3 regions of the Comamonas terrigena NBRC 13299 genome follow, and region 1 is predicted to be linked to each of the others. Evidence: predicted binding sites of a transcription regulator. Region 1 holds the regulator's gene; each other region holds the start of a gene.
The links. The regulator FNR, encoded in region 1, switches genes on or off when oxygen is low (the NO sensors DNR and NnrR bind a similar motif). The targets are predictions, from matches to a motif close to TTGATNNNNATCAA.
Positions count from the first base shown of each region.

Region 2: the regulator FNR is predicted to act here: its motif matches at 2,035-2,048, upstream of CT3_RS10055 (PHA/PHB synthase family protein).
Region 3: the regulator FNR is predicted to act here: its motif matches at 1,557-1,570, upstream of nirK (copper-containing nitrite reductase).

Region 1 covers NZ_AP019749.1:3,302,946-3,306,192, forward strand. The annotation lists gene hemN (oxygen-independent coproporphyrinogen III oxidase) at 1-1,339, opposite strand, end outside; gene fnr (fumarate/nitrate reduction transcriptional regulator Fnr) at 1,547-2,269, shown strand; gene CT3_RS15145 (hypothetical protein) at 2,440-2,700, opposite strand; gene CT3_RS15150 (DUF349 domain-containing protein) at 2,873-3,247, opposite strand, start outside.
Region 2 covers NZ_AP019749.1:2,214,183-2,217,429, reverse strand. The annotation lists gene CT3_RS10060 (acetyl-CoA C-acetyltransferase) at 1-62, opposite strand, end outside; gene CT3_RS10055 (PHA/PHB synthase family protein) at 200-1,894, opposite strand; gene CT3_RS10045 (purine nucleoside phosphorylase YfiH/LACC1 family protein) at 2,660-3,247, opposite strand, start outside.
Region 3 covers NZ_AP019749.1:3,689,233-3,692,479, forward strand. The annotation lists gene norR (nitric oxide reductase transcriptional regulator NorR) at 1-1,493, shown strand, start outside; gene nirK (copper-containing nitrite reductase) at 1,677-3,143, shown strand.

The DNA of each region.
Region 1 (3,247 bases):
AATGCCGGTCAAACGTCATGGCCACGCCGCGCACAAAGAACCAGCCCATGGGCGTGACCTTGATGCCGTCGTCGTCGATCACCACCAGGCCCTGCTCCTGCTGCTGGGCCAGCATTTCCAGCTCGGCCGCGAAGTAGCGCTGGAAGTCCAGCAGCCAAGACTGGCTCATGGGCTCGAACAGCACTTCGCCCTGGCACATCAGCGACATGATGACGGCGCGCCGCACCAGGTCGTCGCGCCCCAGCGCCAAACCCCGCACCACGGGCAGCCGGCCCTGGTCGAGGAAGTCGTAATACTCTTCCAGGGTCTTGGCGTTCTGGCTGTAGGTGGCGCCCACGCGGCCGATGGCAGACACCCCCAGGGCAATCAGGTCGCAGTCCGGCTGCGTGCTGTAGCCCTGGAAGTTGCGGTGCAGCCGTCCTTGCCGCTTGGCAATGGCCAGCGCATCTTCCGGCAGTGCGAAGTGGTCCATGCCCACATAGACATAGCCGGCCTGCATGAAGGCATCGATGGAGCCCGAGAGCATGGACAGCTTGTCCGAAGCCTCCGGCAGGTCTTCCTGCGCAATGCGGCGCTGTGGCTTGAAGCGCTCCGGCAGATGCGCGTAGGCATACAGCGCAATCCGGTCCGGCCGCAGCTGGCACACCTGTTCCAGGGTGCGCTGGAACGATGCCGCGGTCTGCTTGGGCAGGCCATAGATCAGGTCCACGTTGACCGAATGGAAACCCAGCTCGCGCGCCGCCTGCACCAGATCAAAGACCTGCTCGGCCGGCTGCTCGCGGTGCACCGCCTTTTGCACATCGGGGTCGAAATCCTGCACCCCGAAGCTCAGGCGGTTGAAGCCCAGCTGCGCCAGGTGGGCCAGACGTTCGCGGGTGACGGTGCGGGGATCGACTTCGATGGAATATTCGCCCACCGCTTCAAAACTGAAGTTGGCGCGCAGCGTGTCCATCAGCTGGGTCAGCTCGGCATCGGACAGAAAGGTGGGAGAACCGCCGCCCAGGTGCAGCTGGCTGACCGCCTGTCCCTTGCCACAATGCGCCACCTGCAGAGCCACCTCTTTTTCCAGGTACTGCAGATAGGTCTGCGCGCGTTCATGGTGCTTGGTGATGATCTTGTTGCACGCGCAGTAGTAGCACAGGGCCTCACAGAAAGGCACATGCACATACAGTGACATGGGAAGCGCCTTGGCCGCAGAATGGTGCTTGCGCTGTTCCAGCGCCAACACATAATCATCCTGACCAAATGCTTCAATAAAGCGATCTGCGGTGGGATAAGAGGTATAACGGGGCCCAGGCACGTCGTACCGACGCAAAAGCTCCGGCGTTACTGCTGTCATTGAATATTCCTTAGGTGCTGCCCAGCACTGTGCCGCACCCCGGGAAAATCAGCCTTGATGCAAATCAAGACATTCAAATACCATTCCTGAGACAATTGATTCATATCATTCGCACAACTGAGCACCCCCTCTCTCGCCTCCCAGCCCGATAACCTTTCTGCGTTACGTCCAATGGCCCGTTCAGCGGGAGCCCAAGGCGTCAGTGCCATGACACCACCCCCTATCAAAGTCACCTGCTCCAACTGCAATCTGCGCGAACTGTGCATGCCCACAGGCTTGAATGAGCAGCAGTTGCACCGTATTGACGATATTGTGGCCACGCGTCGCAAAATCAAACGGGGCAGCACCTTGTTCCGTAATGGCGAAGACTTCACGGCGCTCTATGCCATCCGCACCGGGTTCTTCAAGACCTGCGTGGCCACGGAAGATGGCCGTGACCAGGTGACAGGTTTTCAGATGGCGGGCGAGATCATTGGCCTGGACGGGATCGTGCACGACCACCACACCTGCGATACCGTGGCCCTGGAAGACGCCGAAGTCTGCGTCATGCCGTTCGACCGCCTGGAAGAGCTGTCGCGCGAAGTGACGGCCCTGCAGTCGCATGTGCACAAGGTGATGAGCCGCGAGATCGTGCGCGAACACGGCGTGATGCTGCTGCTGGGCAGCATGCGTGCCGAAGAGCGCCTGGCCGCCTTTGTGCTGAACCTGGTGCAGCGCCTGCACACCCGGGGCTTCTCGTCTTCCGAGCTGGTGCTGCGCATGACGCGCGAAGAGATCGGCAGCTACCTCGGCCTGAAGCTGGAAACGGTCAGCCGCACCTTCTCGAAGTTTGTCGAGGAAGGCTTGGTCGAAGTGAAGCAGCGCCATGTGCGCATCCTGGACACCGAAGGCCTCAAGCGCATCGTCAACAGCCAGCACGCCTGCGAATAAGCGCGCCCGCCACCGCAGCGCGGATCCAGCACCCCAGCCTCCTTCCGGAGGCTTTTTTCATGGCGCCCCGGCCTTGCCGCACCACGGCATTCCTGTATTTCGGCATTGCGCGGGCCTGCCCGCACAGCCCAGGAGGAGAACTCCCCCTCCCCCCACTTCACAGAGCCCGCTTATAGCGACGGGACGCGGCGCTCCCGGGCATTGAGCTCCTGCGGGGACAGCGCCAGCAGGCTGGTCATGGCCGATGCCATCATGATGATGGCCCAGAACAGGAAGAAGGCCACCGTGCACACGCCCAGGCGCGACACCTCGCCATAGGCCGACAGCCACTGCATTTCCAGCGGGTCGACCACGGCAAACACCAGCATCTCCATCACCCCGGCGGCCAGAAAGGCGGGCCAGGCAATCCACATCCAGCGACGCAACAGCATGGGTCTCTCCTTGTTGTGGCAGGCAGATGCCCCATTGTGCGAGCCTCTGTCTGCCGCGTCACGGCCTGCAGCGTCCCCACAAACCCTGAAAAAGGCATAAAAAAAGCCAGCCGGTAGGCTGGCTTGCTACGGCTGCAGCGCAGGGACCGCAGGCCCTGCGCTGGCGCCCGGTTTACTTGCTGCCGCGCAGCAAGGCCTTGAGTGCGCTTTGCAGGCGCTGGGCCGCGCTGTCGCTGCGCTCCGCAGCCAGCACCGCCGCCACATCCTGCTCCCAGGTGGTGCGGGGGTCCGTGGCCTTGCGGTTGGTCAGCAGCTGCAGCTGCAGTGCACGGCGTGCAGACAGCTGGTCGGCCGGTGTGGGCACGTCGGCAGCCATTTCCAGGCGCAGCAGCGACTCGGCTGCCTCGCCCTTGGCGGCAGCGCCCACGGCGGCATGCCAGCTGTTGCGGGAAGCATTGCTCAGCTTGCCCAGTTCCTGCGCGGGCGGCACCAGGGCCGCGTCGCGCTTGGACCAGGCCTCCATCAGCTGGGTCAGGGCTTCGCCATG
Region 2 (3,247 bases), 1.1 Mb from region 1:
AGGGCGCCACCAAACTTGGCAACGGGGGTGCGGACAGCAGAAACGATAACGATGTCTTCCATGGTCTTCCTCTTGTGTTTTTCCGTATCGGGGTGGTTGAGCTCCGCAGCCGACGACAGCCCGAGGGCCGTGCAGCGGCTGCTTCAGATATTGCACCGCAGCATTTTGCCCTGTCCTCCAGGGCTGCGGCAGCGAAACCTCAGGCTTTTTGCAGCACGTAGCTGCCGGGTGCTGGCATGCGTTCCTTGTATTTGGTGCCTTGACCGTAGCGCTTGGGCGCAGCAATTTGCTTGCCAGCCTGCCCTTTGAGCCAGCCGGCCCAGTCTTCCCACCAGCTGCCGGGCTGCTCTTGCGCCCCTTCCAGCCACTGAGCATGGGTGGGCGGCAGTGCACCGTCCTCCCGAATCCAGTGACTGCGCTTCTTCTTGGCAGGAGGGTTGATCACCCCCGCAATGTGACCGGAGGCTCCCATCACAAAGCGCTTGGGGCCGGGCAGGACCTGGGTGGACGCATAGGACGCGGTGATGGGCACGATATGGTCTTCGCGTGAACCGTAGACATACACTGGCAGCTTGAGCTTGCGCAGATCGATCTGCTCGCCGCACACGGTCACCCTGCCCGGCTGCACCATGTTGTTCTCCAGATAGAAGTTGCGCAGATACCAGGCGTACCAGGGACCCGGCAGATTGGTGCAATCGCTGTTCCAGTACAGCAGATCGAACGCGGGGGGGGTTTCACCCTTCAGGTAGTTACCCACCACGTAATTCCAGACCAGGTCGTTGGGGCGCAGGAAACTGAAGGTGGATGCCAGGTCCTGACCGGCCATCAGCCCGCCCTGCCCCATCTGCATCTCGCGGTATTTGACGAAGTTCTCGTCGATGAACAGATCCAGGATGCCGGTATCCTGGAAGTCGATCAGCGTGGTCAGGAAGGTGGCGCTGGCCACCGGGTGCTCTCCGCGCGCGGCCAGCACCGCCAGGCCGGTAGCCAGCATGGTGCCTCCCACACAGAAACCCAGCGCGTTGATCTTGGGCGCACCGGCAATCTCCTGCACTACGGCAATGGCGCGCAGGATGGCGTCTTCGATGTAGTTGTCCCAGGTGCGGTCGCCCATGGTCGCATCGGGGTTGCGCCAGCTGACCACGAAGGTGCGGTGCCCCTCGCTGACGGCATAGCGGATCAGCGAATTGTCGGGCTGCAAGTCCAGGATGTAGTACTTGTTGATGCAGGGAGGCACCATCAGGAAGGGCCGTTCATGCACCTTCGCCGTCAGCGGCTTGTACTCGATCAGCTGAAAGTACTCGTTCTCATACACCACCGCGCCTTCGGTGGTGGCCACGTTCTTGCCCACCTCGAACACGCTTTCGTCCGTCATGGACACATGGCCCTGCTGGATGTCGTGCAACAGATTCTGCACGCCCTTGGCGATGCTCTCTCCACGCGTTTCGATGGCTTTTTGCTGGGCATCGGGGTTCAGCGCCAGAAAGTTGCTGGGCGCCATGGCCGCCACCCATTGCTCCACGGCAAAGCGGATGCGCTGGCGGGTCTTTTCGTCCGCCTGCACCGCATCGGCCATGCCGGTCAGCACCTTGGCGTTGAGCGCATAGCTGGCAGCCGAGAATGCCGCCAGCGGATTGTGTTCCCAGGGGGCGGCGCTGAAGCGCTTGTCCTTGGGCACGGGAGCCTTCATGCCGGCAGCCCACAAGGCCGTGGCTTCCCGCACGTATTCCTGCTGCAGCGCCTGCAGCTTGCCCGGCTCGAACTGCACCGGCGGTACGGTGCCGGGCGCCTTGGGATCGATCTGCTGGAATGACTGCAGGGTCTTGGCCCAATGCTCGCCAAAGAACTGCTGGAAAGCCTGGGCACTTTGGCCCCAGATAGGTTCAGAATTCATGCCTGCCTTGTCCCCTTGGTGTTGCTGTCGCTGTCAGCCCGCATGCCATGTGTCACCAACGGGCTTGCATCCATTGTTGCCGAGGCGGCAGGCGCTGACAACGCAACCCAGCGCCGCACTGTGCCTTGCTTGGAGAGACGTTGACAGACATCAAGCCCGATTCACGGCGTTTTCCGGTGTGCATACCGCCCTCTGCCCTATGCTTGGCGCCATGTACCTGATCCTGATTGCCTGGTTTTATGTCACCTTGATGATGGCCATTGCCGAAGCCACCAACCCCGTGGGTTCGGTCCTGGGCGGCATCGTGACGTTTGTGCTGTATGGCCTGCTACCGATGGCCATCGTGGGCTACATCATGGCCACGCCCGAGCGAAAACGCCGCTTGAAAGCCCGGCGCGAAGCCGAGCAGCAAGCCTGGGATGCTGCCCAGGAGCCACCTGCAACCACCACCAAGCCCACACCGACCGGAACGATCGAGGAGCCAGCCACGACGGGCATTGACTCCGCTCCCGTTGTCCCTGCCGAGGTGCGACCAGCGAACGCCACCGCCCCGGCAGAACAGCGTCCCTGCAAGACGGATGCCGACCAACGGCATGCCACTTGCAGCGCGCACGCCACAGTGCGCCCGGGCCATCCAGGCAAGTTGCAAGCAATTGAAAACTGTGCGTACCCACCGGCGCAGGGCCGTCGATCAATCGCTGCGATCACGCCCCAAAGGGGCGCCACGGTGTCCGGGGTAGCCCAGCCGGCTGGGCATGATGGCCGTCAGCTTCGCGCTGCAGGCGCTTGCCCTTCCAGCCAGATGCATGCTGCCATCCTTCCCGTACTGCCCAGCACCGCAGCATCACGGCGGTGAGAGAAAAAGCGGGCGCTGTCGGTGACCGTGCACCAGGGCGTGCTGCCGTCATTTCCGTAGATGCCCGTCAGACCCAGCGCCTGCAGGCGCTGGCGGGCCAGTCCTGGCAGGTTGGCCCACCATTTGCCCGACACCGCGCCAGGGGTGAAGCAACTGGCCGCTTGCGCGGATGCAGTGACGAACGCCTGGCGGACTTCGCTGCCCACCTCGAACGCCGTGGGGCCGATGCACGGCCCCAGCCAGACCTGGGTATCGGCTGCGATGTCAGCCACCGTCTGCACCGACATGACTTCAGCAGCATGTGGCAGAGCTGCAGGCGCCGAATGCACCTGGCGTGCCTGTACCTGCCTTGCAAAACGGGCAAACACCGTCTCCAATACGCCCACACCGTCTTGCCCCACCAGTCCGCGCCAGCCCGCATGGGCTGCGGCCACCACCGGCACATGGCGGTGGGCCAGCAGCACCGGCAGGCAATCGGCCACCATGATGGTGCACAC
Region 3 (3,247 bases), 390 kb from region 1:
TGCAACGCCTGGTCGAAAGCCTGCAAGCCGAATTTCACTGCGGCGCAGTGGCCTTGCTGCGGCTGGAAGGCGAATGCCTGCGCCCGGTGGCCGCGGCAGGCCTGGTGCAGGAAGCCCTGGGCCGGCGCTTCACCGTCAGCCAGCACCCGCGCCTGGCCACCATCCTGTCCCGCAGCGGCGAACTCACACGCTTTCACCACGACAGCAGCCTGCCCGACCCCTATGACGGCCTGCTCACCGAACGTGCAGGCCAGGCGCTGCCCGTGCACGACTGCATGGGGCTGGGCATTTCCATCGAAGGCTGGCACTGGGGGGTGATCACGCTGGACGCCCTGGACATCGGTACGTTCGACGAGCAGGCCCAAGAACGGCTGCAGGCGCGGGTGCCGCTGATCGAGGCCACGGTGCGCATGGCGCACCTGGAGTCCGAGGTGCGGGCACTGCGCCTGTCGCGCAGCGCCCAGCCTTCCGATGCCACGCCCGCCGCACTGCAGGACATCGTGGGCCAAAGCCCTGCCCTCCTGCGGCTGCAACAGGAACTGGCCGTGGTGGCCGAAACCGATATGCCGGTGCTGCTGCTGGGCGAAACCGGCGTGGGCAAGGAGCTGTTTGCGCGCCGGTTGCACCAGCTGTCACGCCGGCGCCAGCAGCCCATGGTGCATGTGAACTGCGCTGCCTTGCCCGACACCCTGGCCGAGAGCGAGCTCTTCGGCCATGCCCGGGGGGCTTTTTCCGGAGCAGTGGCCGCCCGCGCCGGGCGGTTTGAAAGTGCGGACCAGGGCACCCTGTTTCTGGACGAGGTGGGCGAGCTCACGCTGCCCGTGCAGGCCAAGCTGCTGCGCGCCTTGCAGAACGGAGAGATCCAGCGCCTGGGCGCCGACCAGCCGCGCAAGGTGGATGTGCGCATCATTGCCGCCACCAACCGCGCCCTGAACGAACAGGTGCGCGACGGCGGCTTCCGCGCCGACCTGTTCCACCGCCTGTCGGTCTACCCCCTGCATGTGCCGCCGCTGCGCGAACGCGGCGACGATGTGTTGCTGCTGGCCGGCCGTTTTCTGGAACTCAACCGCAGCCGCCTGGGCCTGCGCAGCCTGCGCCTGACCAGCGATGCCCAGCTTGCGATGCGCCGCTATGCCTGGCCCGGGAATGTGCGTGAGCTGGAGCATGTCATCAGCCGCGCCGCGCTCAAGGCCGTCAGCTACGGGGCACGCCGCACCGACATCGTCAGCCTGGACGCGGCCTCGCTGGACCTGGAGGCCGCGCCGCTGTCGGCACCGGCACTCGCCCCCGGTGCCGCCCTGCCGGGCGCGGCGGCAGGCCAGGTGAGCAGCACCTTCAGCTCCCTGCGCGAGCAGGTGGACCATGTGCAGCGCAACGCGATCGAACAGGCGCTGGGCCAGCACCAGGGCGTGTGGAGCGCCGCCGCCAAGAGCTTGCAGATCGATAGCAGCAATCTGCACAAACTGGCGCGTCGTCTGGGCATAAAAGGCTGATTGCACTCCTTTTATTGGCCCTACGCGGTTTGTGTGGTTGGCCTGCGCCACGCCATTTGGCGCTTGATCCAACGCAAATCGACGTCCTCCGAATCTCCGAAGAATTCCCTTCAACGGCAGCAGATGCGACGTCCAAATTTCTGGGCACCGCAGTCCGATTGCCGGGATTACAAGGAGAAGCGTATGACCTCGACACGTTGCCTGACCCCCGTTGCTTTCGCCATTGCCTTGGCGCTGAATCTGGCCCCCAGCCTCGGCAGTGCACAGGCGGCCCCCACCGCCGCAGCCGCCAAGAAAGCCACCACCGCCCAGGTGCGCAAAGTGGCACTGACGACCAACATCGTCGACGGCAAGATGGTCTATGTGAACGCCAAGGGCCAGGTGAACCCCACCATCGTGGCCGAAGTGGGCGACACGGTGGAGATCGTGCTCCAGAGCGGCGAAGGTGCCGAGCACGATCTGGCCGTCGAAGGCCTGAATGTGGTTTCCAAGAAGGTGAATGCCGACACGGCCCCGGCCACGCTGCGCTTCCAGGTGACCAAGGCCGGCACCTTCAGCTACTACTGCACCATCCCCGGCCACCGCCAGATCGGCATGGAAGGCAAGCTGGAGGTCAAAGGCACCACGGTCGAAGCCGAAAAGGCCGTGCAAAAGAACGCCCCCGGTCCCGAAGCCCTGTACACGCCGGCCGCCGCAATGGCTCCGGCCCTGGCCGGTGCCGTGAGCATTGCCGCCGACCCCAGTGCCGTGCCCCCCGCCGTGAAGGCCGCGGGCCCGCAAAAGCACCAGAAACGCATCGAGACCGTGGAGCTGGTGGGCCAGCTGGATGACGGCACCACCTTCACCTACTGGACGTTCGACAAGCAGGTGCCAGGCCCCATGCTGCGCATGAAGCAAGGCGACACCATGGAGCTGACGCTGGCCAATGCCAAGAGCAGCAAGATGATCCACTCCATCGACCTGCATGCCGTCAACGGCGGCCTGGGCGGCGGCGAACACACCCAGGTGCCGCCCGGCCAGGAAAAGACCATCACCTTCAAGGCACTGAACCCCGGCCTGTACGTGTACCACTGCGCCACGCCGCTGGTGCCCCACCACATCATGGCGGGCATGTACGGCATGATTCTGGTGGAGCCCGAAGGCGGCCTGCCCCAGGTGGACAAGGAGTTCTATGTGATGCAGGGCGAGATGTACACCACCCGTCCCATCGGGGCCAAAACCCACCAGGAAGTGGACTTCGACAAGATGGCCGCGGAACTGCCGCAGTACTACGTGTTCAACGGTGCGGTGGGGGCGCTGACCAAGGAGCACAAGCTCAAGGCCAAGGTGGGAGAGAAGGTGCGCATCTACTTCGGCGTGGGCGGACCCAACAAGATCTCGTCTTTCCACGTGATCGGCGAAGTGTTTGACAAGGTGTATGACGAAGCCTCGCTCACCGCCATCAAGCACAACGTGCAGACCACGGTGGTGCCACCAGGAGGTGCCGCCATCGTCGAGCTGACCCCGCAGGTGCCCGGCAACTACCTGCTGGTGGACCATGCGCTGTCACGCACCGGCAAGGGCCTGGTCGGCATTCTGGAGGTCAGCGGCCAGGCAGAGCCCGGGGTGTACTCCGGCGTCTCGGACCCGAACGCCGCACACGGCCACTGACCGCGCCACGCCGGTGCCCGCGCCGGCGGATCTGCGAATGACGCCCTTGCCCTGCAAGGGCGTTGCGGTTGGGGGCCTTCGGTACTGCCAGACGGAACCCACAG